One region of the Leucobacter alluvii genome, then DNA from elsewhere that is predicted to be linked to it. Evidence: predicted binding sites of a transcription regulator. Region 1 holds the regulator's gene; the other holds the start of a gene.

Region 1 (7,074 bases):
CTCATCTCCGAGAACGACGACAAGCTGCCCGAGGACGTGAAGACCGAAGTGCAGGGAGATCTCGACGCGCTGAAGCAGGCGCTCGCCGGTGACGACGACGAAGCAGTGAAGAACGCTTCGGAGAAGCTCGGCCAGAGCCAGACGAAGCTCGGCGAGGCGATCTACGCGGCCGCGCAGGCCGAGTCTCCTGCTGAAGGCGGCGCCGATGCAACGTCGAACGACGATGACGTGGTGGACGCCGAAGTTGTTGAAGACGACGAGGAGAAGAAGTAACCATGGCGAACGAGGAACAGCGCACGCCCGGGGAAGACCCGAACGCTGACGAGGTTCCTGCTCAGGAGCCGGAGTCGCAGGACTCCGGCTCCTCGCCCCAGCCCGATCTCACGGTCGATGACATTCTGGGAGCGGAGCAGAGCGACGCCGCAGCGGACGCCGACGCGGCGAACGAGGCAGCGGCGGGGAACGAGGCGGACAACCCGTATCTCGATGATCTGCGGAGGCTGACGGCCGAGTACGCCAACTATCGGAAGCGCACGGAGTCGAATGCGGCGGTCGAGAAGCAGCGGGCGATCGCAGCGGCGGTCTCCCCGATGCTGACGGTGCTCGACGATCTGGATCGCGCTGAGAAGCACGGCGATCTGGCAGAGGGCACGGCGTTCGCAACGATCGCCCAGAAGATTCGCGGAACGTTCGAGCGCATCGGCGTGCAGAGCTTCGGTGAAACGGGCGAAGTGTTCGACCCGCAGATCCACGAGGCCATTGCACAGGTTCCGGTTCCCGGCACCGAGCAGCACACGGTGCTCGACGTCATCGAGCGCGGATATCGCATCGGCGAGGTCGAACTGCGCCCCGCCAAGGTCGCGGTGGCGGTGGGAGCGGATGGCTAGTCAGGATTGGCTCGATAAAGACTTCTACCAGCTTCTCGGCGTCTCGAAAGATGTCGGCGACGCCGAGCTGAAGAAGACCTACCGCAAGCTCGCGCGCAAGTACCACCCGGATTCCAACCCGGGTGACGCGGTTGCCGAGGCGAAATTCAAGGAGATCAGCGAGGCGTACTCGGTGCTCTCCGACCCCGAGCAGCGCGCCGAGTACGATCAGATCCGCGCGATGGGCGCCGGCGGTGCCCGCTTCACCGCGGGTGGCGGCGGAAACCAGGGCTTCGAGGACGTCTTCGGCGGCATGTTCGGCGGAGGCGGGCGCAACACCCATTTCCAGTCGGGCGGCCCTCAGGGCTTCGAAGACATCTTCGGAGGCATGTTCGGCGGAGCTCCACCGCGCGGGCCGCAGTCCGGGCGTGACATCCAGGCCACGACGACCCTCGACTTCGAGACGGCGGTGCAGGGTAAGACGGTCACGTTGCAGGCCTCGACCGGTTCGGTCAAGGTGAAGATCCCTGCAGGGGTCTCCGACGGCCAGAAGATCAAAGTGCGCGGCAAGGGCGAACCGAGCCCCACGGGCGGACCAGCGGGAGACATCATTCTCACCGTGAGCGTGCGCAAGCACCCCGTGTTCGAGCGCGACGGCCAGAACCTCCGCGTGAAGCTGCCGGTGACGTTCTCCGAAGCGGCGCTGGGGGCGACGGTCGAAGTGCCGACACTCGGTGGCGCTCCGGTGAAGCTCAAGGTGCAGCCCGGCACGCCGAGCGGTCGCGTGCTTCGCGTCAAGGGGCGCGGAGTGTCGAGCTCGAAGGGCACGGGCGACCTTCTCGCCGAGGTGCAGATCGTGGTTCCCTCGCATCTGTCGCCAGAGGCGAAGGCGGCGCTCGAAGCGTTCCGCGACGTCGAACCGCAGGAGAACCCGCGAGCCGATCTCCTGGCTCGCGCGAAGGGATAATCTCCTCTCATTGAGCGAGGAGCGCAGTGCCGGCCGTGCGGCCCGCACTGCGCTCCTCGACGAGCCACACGAAAGCAGGTCAGCATCATGGCGAATCCGCGACTGGACCGTTTCACGCCGGTATTCGCCATTGCCGCGGCCGCTGAGCTCGCCGAGATGCACCCCCAGACCCTGCGGCAGTACGACCGCATCGGACTCGTCTCACCGCAGCGCACCCGCGGGAACACCAGGCGGTACTCGCTGCACGACGTGGCGAGGCTGCGAGAGGTCGCGCGTCTCTCCGCAGAAGGGCTCAGCCTCGAGGGCATCCGCCGTGTGCTCGAGCTCGAAGACCAGGTGCGCCGTCTCGAGGATCGCGTGCGCGACCTCGAACGCGCACTGACGGAGGAACGACTGCAGCGCCCCGACCGCCGCGTCTTCGCGGCCGGATCCGCCGGGGGAGAAGTGGTCACCCTCCGTCGCGGCACACGCATGCGGCGCAACGCCGAGGTCGTCGTGTGGCAGCCGTGAGCCCGCGCGATACCGATGATCGACTCGAGGCCCTGTTCGCGCAGCTGACGCGCGAACCTGATTTCGACGCGCCGGAGCTGCAAGCGTTCGATGCCGCCGACCAGCTCATCCTCCGCACCGCGGCCGACGACTTGGCCGACCACCCATTCGAGGTCCCCTTGGGAGTCGACGACGTCGTCGTCATCGGCGACCGCCACGGAGCACTCACCCTCGGAGCCGCGACCGTGTTCGGAGTCGCGGGGATCCGGACCCATCAGGACCCGCTGCTCGGAGAGCGCGCCCTGGCTCAGAACGCCCGGCGCATGCAGTTGGCGGGCCGGTACACGAACCACGGGCTCGATGCCGCTGCGCTGACGGGGGCACGGGTCGTGCTCGTGCAACTGCCGCGCGGCCTCGACGCGCTCGCCGAGGTGTCTCGGGCGATCGCGCGCTGGGCGGACCCGGAGGTGCGCGTCTTCGCCGGCGGTCGCGTGAAGCACATGACGCGCGCGATGAATGACGTGCTCGCTCGCGATTTCGCGGAGGTCTCGGCAGGTCTCGGCTGGCGCAAGTCGCGCGTGCTCCGCGCGGCAGGGCCCCGAGTGCCGGCGACGGCGGAGAGCGCGTTCCCGAGGTGGGGCACCGATCCAGCGCTCGACTTCTCGCTCGCGGCCTTCGGCGCGACATTCGGCGGCCCGGTGCTCGACCACGGCAGCAGGCTGCTCCTCACCACGCTCGCCGACACGCAGCGGCAACCCGCCACGATCGTCGATCTGGGATGCGGCAACGGTGTGCTCGCCGTGTCGGCCGCGCGCCGCTTCCCCGAGGCGCGCGTGCTGGCGACCGATCAGTCCACGGCGGCCGTCGCGGCCACCCGCCTCACGGCCCAGGCGGCGGGGGTGGCGGATCGCATCGCCGTCGAGCGTTCCGACGCGCTCGAGGCGGTGCCCGATGCGTGGGCGGACCTGATCGTGCTCAACCCGCCGTTCCACACCGGCGCGACGGTGCACGCCGGAGTCGGTCATCGCCTTATCCGCGCGTGCCGCCGTGCGCTCGCGCCAGGCGGGGAACTGCGGCTCGTCTTCAACTCGCATCTCGGGTACCGACCGCTCGTCGAGCGAGAGGTGGGGCCGACGCGGCAGCTCGCGCGCAATGCCGTCTTCACGGTGCTGTCGGCGACGCGCGAATCCTGACCGGGACGAGGCCGACGCGGCGCTGCGCGCGGAGGACGCCGGAGTGCGGCGCCGCGTGAGGCCGGCGGCGCGCGGTGCTGAGAGTACTGTGGAACCGATATGACGAATTCGGCTCCGGCGTTCCTCTGGCGGCTGGCCCCGAGCATCTACGGGCCGTCGGTGCTCTTCTCATTGGGCGAGTACGCGATTCTGCCGCTCGTCGCCGTCATCGCGGTCGAGATGGGCGCGAGCATCGCGCTCGCCGGGGTGATCGCCTCGGCGGCCGTCGTCGGGCAGGTGCTCGGCAACCTTCCGGCGAGCTGGGTGGTCTCACGAGCCGGTGAACGCGCGGCGATGCTGCTCGCCGCCGCCGTCGCCCTGCTCGGCTGCCTCGGGGTCGCCTTCGCCCCGACTCCAGCGCTGCTCGGCGCAGCCGTGCTCGTCATCGGGTTCGCCGCCGCCTCGTTCGGGCTCGCGCGGCACGCGTTCATGACGACGCGCGTTCCGCTGCACTTCCGGGCTCGGGCCCTGTCGCTGCTCGGCGGAACGAACCGGCTCGGGCGGTTCATCGGCCCGTTCCTCGCCGCGGCCATGATCGCCGCGACCGGCGATCCGGAGGCCCCGGTCTGGGCGTTCGCCGCGTGCCTGGTGCTCGCCGCAGCGCTCGTCGCCTGGGCGCCCAATCCCGAACGCGCAGCGCCTGATCCCGAACGCGCAGCGCCCGACGCCAGCGCCGATGGAAGCGCGCGCAGCACAGTGTCGCGCACCGCGTCGCGCACCACCCCCAGTGAATCCCGCCCGGGGGTGCTCGGGGCGGTGCGCGACGGCGGGGCGGCGCTCCTGCGCATCGGAGGCGCCTCCGCGATCCTCTCCGGCATGCGGTCGATCAAAGACGTGCTGCTCCCGCTCTGGGGAGTGTCGATCGGACTCGATGCGACGCAGGTCGCGCTGGTCGTCGGCATCTCAGGCACCGTCGACTTCCTCTTCTTCTACACGAGCGGCCAGATCATGGATCGCTTCGGCCGCCTGTGGGCCAGCCTCCCTGCGATGGTCGTGATGGCGATCGGGTTCCTCGTGCTCGCGGGCACGCACGACCTGCCGGGAGCTGGCGTCTGGCTGCTCGTGATCGCGATCGTGGTCGGTCTCGGAAACGGCCTGTCGAGCGGCATCAACATGACGCTGGGCGCCGACCTCGCGCCCGCCGACCATCCGGCGCCGTTTCTCGCGGCATGGCGCACGTTGACCGACTTCGGCGGCGCTGTCGCGCCCCTCGCCGTCTCCGGGCTCGCCGCAGTATCGCTGCCCGTCGCGAGTGTCGCCGCCGGGCTGCTCGCGGTCGCCGGCGCCGTCGGGTTCGGGCGATGGATTCCGCGGTATCTGCCGCACGTCGGTCGGCGCCCGCCGCGATCCGCCGACTGAAGTGGTTCCAAGCCGCGGTTTGTAGACTGGTGCAGCGTCGCGCGTCGTCCGCGCGAATCCGCACCCATCTCCGACCGAAGGACTCCCGCGCACCGTGAGCACCACCGATCGCCAGCCCCCCCTGCGTATTCTGCAGGGCTGCGACACCTTCTCTCCAGATGTGAACGGCGCCGCTCGGTTCGCCGAACGCCTCTCAGCCGGGCTCGTGCAGCGCGGCCACGACGTCCACGTCGTCGCACCCGCGAAGCGCCACAGCCAGCACGGCAGCTACGTCGAGACCATCGAAGGCGAGCGCATGACCGTGCACCGGTGGGCGAGTTGGCGCTGGTACCCGCACGACTGGCTGCGGTTCGTGCTGCCCTGGAGGGCGCGCGGATACGCGCGAAAGCTGCTCGACCGGGTGCGACCCGACGTCATCCACATCCAGTCGCACATCGTCATCGGCCGGGCGCTCGCCATCGAGGGCGCGAAGCGGGGCATCCGAATCGTCGCCACGAACCACGTCATGCCGGAGAACGTGCTCGACTTCACGCTGCTGCCCGAGAAGGCGAAGCGCGTCTTCGTGCGCTGGGGCTGGAACGCCGCTGACCGCGTGCTCCGGCTCGCCGCCGCCGTCACCACGCCCACCCGTCGGGCGGCGGACTTCCTCGAGCGCAATACCCACCGCCGCGGTGTGCGACCGGTGAGCTGCGGGCTTCGCGCCTCCGATTACACCGCGGATCTCGAGCCGCGCACCGCGAACAAGCTCGTCTTCGTCGGTCGCGTCACGCTCGAGAAGGAGATCGACGTGATTCTCCGCGCGATCCCGCGCCTCGACGAATCACTCGACGTGCGCTTCACCGTCGTCGGCGACGGCGACCAGCGCAAGAATCTCGAGAAGCTCGCCGAAGAACTCGGCATCTCCGATCGTGTCGAATTCACCGGTCGGGTCACCGACGCCGAACTGCGCGCGCACCTCACCAGTGCGAGCGTCTTCACCATCGCATCGATCGCCGAGCTGCAGTCGATCGCGACGATGGAGGCCATGGCCTCGGGTCTCCCCATCGTCGCCGCGAACGCGATGGCGCTGCCGCACCTCGTGCACGACGGGGAGAACGGCTTTCTCTTCCAACCGGGCAACGACCGCGAGCTCGCGAGCCGCATCACCCGCGTGCTGCAGCAGACGCCAGAGGAGTACCTGCGCATGCAGCGCGCGTCGCTCGAAGCGGTCACCGTGCACGACATCGATCGCACCCTCGACACGTTCGAGGAGCTCTACCGCGGCGAAGCCGACTCCCGCTGACCGTGCACATCCTCATCGTCACTGATCAGCACCCCGAATCGCTCGGCGGTGTGCAGGTGGCGATCCGCATGCAGCGACGCGCTCTCGAACGCCTCGGGCATCGTGTCACGGTCGCGGCACCCGCACTGCACCGACTCGGCTACTCGATGGCGGAGCCGGATCGCGATGCGTACATCGATCTCCCCTCTCGGCCGATCACGCGCGATCGCGAGTACAGCCTCACTTGGCCGGGGAGGAGTGCTGATCGCAGGTTCGCGAACGCGCTCGCGACCAGGCCGCCCGTCGACCTGGTGCACGTGCAGGGCGACTTCTGGGGAGCGATGATCGGCGTGCGTGCGGCACGGGGTCTCCGGGTGCCGATCGTGCACACGATGCACAACCACGTCGATGAGGGCACGCGCGCCGTGACGCCGCTCGCGCCGCTCGCGTTCGCGGGGCTGCGCGCGTGGCGACGGCTCGTTCTCGGCCGCCCGCGCGGGGGCGTCGACCCTGCTTCGCGTGGCGCGTGGAGGTACCTGGCCGAGCTCGCAGCCGACGCCGACGCCGTCACCGCACCGTCGCAGCACTTCGCCGAGGCGCTGCGACGGCACGGGGTGAGCTCCACCGTGCTCGTCACGCCGAACGGGGTGGACGACGAAGCGGTCGCCGCTGCTCGGGAGGTGCCGCGCTCGGAACGAACTCGCCCGAAGCTCGTGTGGCTCGGGCGCATGAGCCACGAGAAGCGCGTACTCGAGTTCATCGATGCGATCGCGCTGTCGGGAATCGACGCCGACATCGCCCTGCACGGAGCCGGGCTGCTGCTGCCGCGCGTCGAAGAGCGCATTGCTGCGCTCGGGCTCGCCGACCGGGTGTCGATCCCCGGGCCGGTGCCCTATCCCG
Region 2 (7,074 bases), on a different contig from region 1:
CGTCACCGTCGTCCCCGGCGAGTACGCGGACGACGGGGAGGACGCCCCAGGGCGTTCACGCCGCTGAGCGTCTCTCGGTTCCGCGAGGGCGGGCGCCCGATCCGGACGAGGATCGGGCGCCCGTTCTGCATCCCGGGGGCGCACCGGCCGCCCCCGCTGCACCGGCGCCCCCGCACCGAGATCGAGCTCGAGTGCTGAGCACGAGGGATTCGGGCGGCGGGATTCGCTCGGGTTCGGCGGACACCCTCGGTCCCACGGGACTGTTGACACCGCAGCCACCATGTCCGTACAATTTGGACCGGTCCAGAATCAAGTCCAGAGTCAGGATCACTCCGGTCGACAGGCGAGGATCCCAGACCCGGGCCCGGCCCCCGGCCGGCCCCACAGTGAGAACCGGTGCACGGCACCACGAAGACGAAACGAGCGAAGATGCGGACACGTGCAGACGGCACCACCGAGATCGGGGTGGGCCTCATCAGCGTCGGGTGGATGGGCCAGCTGCACAGCCGCGCCTACGCCAACCTCAAGTACGCGTACCCGGATCTCGGGCTCGCACCCCGCCTGGTGCACGCGGCGGACCCGGCGCCGGCGCGTACGGATGAGGCGGTGCGCGTGCTCGGGTACGAGCGGGCTTCGGCGGACTACCACGATGTGCTGAACGATCCAGACGTCGACGTCGTGTCGATCTGCGCCCCGAACTTCCTGCACTCGGAGATCGGCATCGCGGCGGCCCGGGCCGGCAAGCACTTCTGGATCGAGAAGCCGGTCGGCCGCGGCGAGCACGAGACCCGCGCGGTCGCGGACGCGGCCAAGGAGGCCGGCGTCGTCACGTCGATCGGGTTCAACTATCGCCATGCCCCCGCGATCGAGTACCTGCGCGAACTCGTGGCCGAGGGCAGGCTCGGGCGCATCACGAATGTCCGCGGGCAGATGTTCGCGGACTACTCGGCCGACCCGCGCGGCGCCCTGTCGTGGCGCTTCGTGCGGGGGCTGGCGGGCAACGGCGTTCTGGGCGACCTCATGGGCCACCTGGTCGATCTCGTCCAGTACACGCTCGGCCCGATCGGCGAGGTCAGCGCAGTCACCTCGACGGTGTACGCCGAGCGCCCCGAGCTTCCGATGGGCACGGGAACCCACTTCGCGCTGATCGAGAACGGCGACATGAAACCGGTCGAGAACGAGGACTACGCCGGGATGCTCGTGCGAGTCGCGGACGGGGCTCCGGCGGCGCACGCCGTCGGCACCCTCGAGGCCTCCCGGGTCTCGGTGGGCCCTCGCGCGAGCTACGGCATCGAGGTCTACGGCACGGGCGGCTCGGCGCACTGGGACTTCGAGCGCATGAACGAGCTGCACCTCTCGGGCGGTCTGGGCGCGGAGAACCAGGGGTACACGCGCGTCATGGCCCGGCCGGGGATGGGTGATTTCAACCGCTTCCAGCCGGGAGCGGGGACCTCGATGGGATACGACGACCTCAAGGTGATCGAGGCCAAGAAGTTCCTCCAGGCGGTGCTCGGGCGCGAGGCCATCAACTCGAATATTCAGGATGCGCTCTCGGCGGCCCAGGTGGTCTCGGCGGCCGAGCGATCGGCCGAGACGCGCACCTGGCAGTCGAGCACGCCGGTCGAGGGCACGACCGCGGCCGGCGCCTGATCCTCATCCACTCGCACTGCACCGACGAAGGAGTCGCACATGGCACATCGCGCACGCATCGCAGCCGCCCCCATCAGCTGGGGCGTCATCGAGGTCCCGGATTGGGGGCTGCAGTTGGAGCGGGAGCGCGTGCTCTCCGAGATGGTGTCGCTCGGGATCACGGCGACCGAGTTCGGGCCGGAAGGGTTTCTGCCCGATGCTCCGGCCGAGCGCGCCGCAGCGCTCGCCGCAGCGGGCCTCGAAGCCGTCGGCGGGTTCTTCCCGGTCGTGCTGCACCGGGCGGCGGTGGATCCGCTGCCGGCGATCGAGCGCGAACTGGAGGCGTACGTCGCCTCCGGCGCCACGACGCTCGTGCTCTCGGCGGTGACGGGAGCGGAAGGGTATGACGGTGCGATCGAGTTGAGCGACCCGGAATGGGTCACGCTGCTCGCCAACCTCGATCGTGCGCACGATGCCGCCGCCGCCGTCGGGGTGGTGGCGACCCTGCACCCCCATCTCGGCACGGTGGTCGAGGCCCCGAATGCGGTGGAGCGCGTGATCGCAGGCTCCCGCATCGGCCTGTGCCTCGATACGGGCCATTACACGCTCGGCGGCGGCGATCCGGTCGCCTTCGTGGAGCAGTACGCGGACCGCATCGTGCACGCGCACCTGAAGGATGTGAGTCTCGCCGTCGCCGCGCGGGTGCGAGCCGGAGAGATCGACTACCGCGAGGGGGTGCGCCAGGGCATGTATCGGTCACTCGGCGCCGGCGACGCGCGCATCGTGGAGATCGTCCGCGCGCTGCGCGGCGTGGGGTATGCCGGATGGTACGTGGTGGAGCAGGATACGGTCATCGAGCACGAAGCTGACGCGGTGGCGGCGTTCGACAGCGCGCGCCGCAGCGTCGCCTGCCTGCGCGAGGCACTCGGCGCGACCGACATCCCGGAGGCGTCATGAGTGCGCCGCTGCGCATCGGCATGCTGGGCGCGTCGCGCATCGCCGAGGAGTCGATCATCGCGGCGACGGCGGAGACCGGTGACATTCGTGCCGCTGTCGCGGCGCGGGATCCCGAGCGCGCTCGTCACTACGCCGCCGAACGGGGCTTCTCGGCGGCAGCCGAGAGCTACGCGTCCCTCATCGAAGACGACTCGCTCGACCTCGTCTACATCGGCCTTCCCAACGGGCTGCACGCCGAGTGGGCGGCACGAGCGCTCGAAGCCGGACGCAATGTGCTCGTCGAGAAGCCGTTCGCGGCGAACCTCGCAGAATTCGATCGCGTCGCCGCCAGACTCGAGCGCTCGGCCGGCTGGGCGTGGGAGGCATTCCACTACGCCGATCATCCGGCCATGCATCGCCTCATCGGTCACGTGCGCGAGGGTGCGATCGGGGAGATCCGCGGTGTCGACGTGCATATGGACATGCCGGCGCCCGCGCCGCGCGACCCGCGATGGAGCTTCGATCTCGCCGGCGGCGCGCTGATGGATCTCGGGTGCTACGCGCTGCACGCCCTGCTCCTGCTCGGAGATCAGCTCGGAGGAGAGCTCGGGGGTGTGCGTCTGCCGACTGCGGCGCCGCTCACCCTCGACTTCGCGCGGGCTGAGGGGCACACGGGTGACGCGAGGGTCGATGCGACGGTCGTCGCCGGATTGGAGCTCGGAGGCGTGCCCGTGTCGATGCACACGAGCATGGCGAGCGACGAATGGAACTTCGGGCTCCGAGTGCACGGAAGCCTGGGCGAGGTCGTGCTGCCGAACTTCGTGAAACCCCAGGAGGACGGGCGCCTCATCGTGCGCACGACGACGGGAGCCGGCGTCGAAGAGCGTTCGGAGCACTTGGGCGCCTCGTCGTCGTACACCCATCAACTGCGCCGCATTCGGTCAGCGGTGCGCAGCGGTGAGCGATCGCGCGTCGGCCTCGAGCGCTCCCGTCGTACGATGGCCCTCATCGACGAGGTGTACACGGCGGCGGGCCTGCCGCTTCGGCCGGGCCGCCTCGCGTCCTGATCGCTGCGTCGGCGGATCGGAAGCTTCCCGAGTCCGCGCGTCCCGGTTCGCGCGTGACGCTGTGGGGCGCCCGAACGGCGCCCCACAGCGTCACGCGGCGTGCGTACGGTGCCGGATCAGTGGGTCAGGGACTTCTGAGTGTCGCTCTCGACGTGCTCGGACTGACCCTGCACGGCGATCTTGCGCGGCTTCGCCTGCTCGCTCACGGGGATCACGACGCTGAGCACGCCGTTGTCGTACGAGGCGGAGATGCCGGCGATGTCGACGCCCTGCCCGACGCTGAACTGCCGCAGATAGGTGCCGGAGGGGCGCTCACGCGTGAGCCACTTCGAGCCTTCTGCCACGTCGGCGGTGCGCTGCGCGCGGATTGTCAGGAGCTGGCCGTCGACATCGACGTCGATCGAGCCCGGGTCGACGCCGGGCAGATCGGCGTTCAAGACGTACCGCTCGTGGTCGCGCTGGAGGTCGACCGGCATCTGGCGCGGACCGGAGCGCGCTTGCTGGAGCGCTCCTGCGGCCCAGCGATCCAGCTCGCTGAAGGGATCTAATGTCATTGCCATGATGATTTTCTCCTTCCAGTGAAGCTTGAGTGGAGGTCACTCAATGTGAATATAAATTAGCACTCGGTACCTGAGAGTGCTAATGAAGCTCGCTGCAAGATCTCTGAAAATCGCGGTCTGTCGGCAGTCGCGGTCGAGTTGCCGAGAGGGGCGCGACGGCGCACTCACGGGGACGTGAGCTGCGCCGCGAGTTGCAGCAACTGCGACTCGGAGCCGATCCTGCCGATGAGTTGCACCCCCATTGCGTGCCCGTTCGGCAGCCGCATCACCGGCACAGCGACCGCGGGCAGCCCTGAGACGTTCACCATCGACGTGAAGGGAGCCCACTCGCACTGCAGCCGGTAGTCGTCATCCGGATGCATCGACGTGAAGGCGCCGACGCGCGGGGGGAGCATCGTGAGTCCGGGAGTGAGGACGGCATCGTAGGCGCCCCACTGCTGTCGCGCGTCTGCGGCGAAATCGCGCAGCCGTGCCCCTGCGCGCTCATGCGCCTCGACGGTTCGTGCGCGGGCGCGCTCGCGGAAGAGGCTGGTGAGCGGCATCAGGCGTGCAGCGGCATCGGGAGCGAGCGCCAGACGCGAGAGGCCCGCCGTCCACGAGGTCGTGAACGCCTCGGGGTACTCGGGGTCGTAGGCGAAGGTCGCCTCATCCATGCGGTGACCGCGGGCGGCGAGGCGCTCCCTGGCCGCCTCGAACGCGCAGCCTGATTCGGCACTGAGCGCGATCGGATACACCGATGCGAACGGCGAGGCCGCAGAGTACGCGATGCGGAGTCCGGTGAGCTCATCGGCGGCGCGCACGGCCGCCAAGGCTGGCTCCCCCGTCGCGCCGCGCTGCGCATCGAAGAGCATCGCCGCGTCGGCCGGGTCCCGGGCCAAGGGGCCGCTCACCGTCAACCGCGGCGCACCGAACTCGTCGTGCAGGGAGGGAGCGGCCGCGGCCAGATCCCCTGGCACCGCGCCGAGACCCGGCTTGAGTCCGACGAGACCGCACGCGAGCGCTGGGATGCGGATCGAACCGCCGCCATCCGTTCCCGGACCCATGGGGATGAGATCGGCCGCGACCGCAGCCGCGCTCCCGCCGGACGATCCGCCCGGAGTGCGCGAGGGGTCGAGCGGATTGCGCGCGGGTGGCGCGATGGCGTTCTCGGAGTAACCGGTCAGGCCGAGCTCCGACACCTGCGTCTTCCCGAGCGGAATCGCGCCGGCCGCGCGCAGCATCGCGACTCCCGGAGCGTCGGCGGTCGCCACGCGGTGGCGAAGGGCGGCGCTGCCGCGGGTCGTCGCCATTCCGGCGACCTCTACGAGGTCCTTGACGGCGATGGGCAGCCCATGGAGACGAGGCAGCGTCGAGCGTTCCGAGCGTGATGTCGCCGCGAATCGCGCGTCGGCTGCCGTCGCGTCCGTGTGAGCCTGGTCACCGATGACCGCGAGGAATGCTCCGAGTTCGTGGTGCGCCTCGATGCGGCGCAGATACCGTTCGGCCACCTCACGCGCGGAGACGTCGCCGCGGCGGAGCGCGTCGCGCCATGCCAGCGCGGTCTCCGCCGTCGCGTCTTCCATCCGCCCAGCTTACGAGCGCCAGCGCCGGGAATGCGCGTCGAAGCGCGTCCGTTCCTCCGAGGTGCCTGGTGCCGGTGCAGCGAGGACGCCGTTCCCGGCGTGGGGTGTATAGTGATACTCGTTCTCATTAGAAAGTGTGTCATGACTCAGAAGCCCCGCTCCGTGAAACCCGCCGTTCTCGCCGCCGCAGCACTCGCATCGCTCCTGGCACTCACCGCCTGCAGCGGCGGCGCCAATGCCGACGACGGCGGCGACGCCGGGCTCAAGGTCGTCGCGACCACGACGCAGCTGACCGACTTCGCGAGCGAAGTGGGGGGCGACGACATCGAGCTCACCGGCCTGCTCGCCCCGAACGCCTCGGCGCACCACTTCGACCCGAGCCCCGCCGATCTGCTGGCGCTCGGGGAGGCCGACGTGCTGATCGTGAACGGGGCCGACCTCGAGAGCTTCGTCGACGATGCGGTGGATGCCTCCGGCTTCGACGGCACCATCATCACGGCGGCCGATGGCATCGACCTCGACGAGGCGAAGCACATCACCGCCGAGGGTGCCGCAACGGACGAGCACGAGCACGAGCACGCTGGCGATGCCGAGCACGCTGACGAAGCGGATCACGAACACGATCACGCGGATGATGCCGAGCACGACCACGATCACGGCGACGTGAACCCGCACATCTGGACGTCGCCGAAGAACGCCGTCGGCATGGTGACGGAGATCGCCGACGGACTCGCAGCGGCGGACGCGGATCACGCGGGCGACTACGAGCAGCGCGCCGCGTCGTACACCGAGCGTCTGCAAGAGCTCGACACGTGGATCGCCGCGCAGTTCGAACGGGTGCCGGCAGACGAGCGGGTGCTCGTGAGCGGCCACGATTCGCTCCGGTACTACCTGCATGACTACGGGATCGAGTTCGCCGGGTCGATCCTGCCCAGCTTCGAAGACAACGCCGAGCCGAGCGCCGCCGAAATCGACGCGCTCGTCGCCTCCATCGAAGAGCACGGCGTGCGAGCGGTATTCGTCGAGTCGTCGATGAGCCCGAAGCTCGCGCAGACGATCGCCGACGAGGCGGGCGTCGAGGTCGTCGACTCCGAGAACCTCTACGCGGATTCGCTGGGCGCACCCGACAGCGATGGAGCGACCTACATCGGCGCGACGGTGCACAACACGGAACTCATTCTCGACGCGTGGGGCGCCCAGGTGGATGCGGTGCCCGATAGTCTGCAGGGATGACGGCCGCACGCGACGCAGCAGCATCTGATCCCGGCGACGCGCAGCACTGCGCAGCCCCGGAGCCGATGCAGGCAGGCGGGGCCGACG

The links. The regulator HspR, encoded in region 1, represses chaperone genes until heat shock. The targets are predictions, from matches to a motif close to AAGTTGAGTCNNNNNGACTCAACTT.
Region 2: ABFX18_RS04360 (Hsp20/alpha crystallin family protein) is a predicted target of HspR. The motif match lies at 4,215-4,239, and genes of this name have one in related genera.

Annotation. Positions count from the first base shown of each region.
Region 1 is NZ_BAAAOP010000012.1:552,663-559,736, reverse strand. Features, by position in the region: gene dnaK (molecular chaperone DnaK) at 1-273, shown strand, start outside; gene ABFX18_RS13800 (nucleotide exchange factor GrpE) at 276-887, shown strand; gene ABFX18_RS13795 (DnaJ C-terminal domain-containing protein) at 880-1,833, shown strand; gene ABFX18_RS13790 (heat shock protein transcriptional repressor HspR) at 1,921-2,343, shown strand; gene ABFX18_RS13785 (class I SAM-dependent methyltransferase) at 2,331-3,515, shown strand; gene ABFX18_RS13780 (MFS transporter) at 3,615-4,913, shown strand; gene ABFX18_RS13775 (glycosyltransferase) at 5,008-6,195, shown strand; gene ABFX18_RS13770 (glycosyltransferase) at 6,198-7,074, shown strand, end outside.
Region 2 is NZ_BAAAOP010000004.1:200,550-207,623, reverse strand. Features, by position in the region: gene ABFX18_RS04380 (ATP-binding cassette domain-containing protein) at 1-67, shown strand, start outside; gene ABFX18_RS04375 (Gfo/Idh/MocA family protein) at 430-1,650, shown strand; gene ABFX18_RS04370 (sugar phosphate isomerase/epimerase family protein) at 1,690-2,586, shown strand; gene ABFX18_RS04365 (Gfo/Idh/MocA family oxidoreductase) at 2,583-3,632, shown strand; gene ABFX18_RS04360 (Hsp20/alpha crystallin family protein) at 3,749-4,192, opposite strand; gene ABFX18_RS04355 (amidase) at 4,357-5,754, opposite strand; gene ABFX18_RS04350 (metal ABC transporter substrate-binding protein) at 5,896-6,987, shown strand; gene ABFX18_RS04345 (metal ABC transporter ATP-binding protein) at 6,984-7,074, shown strand, end outside.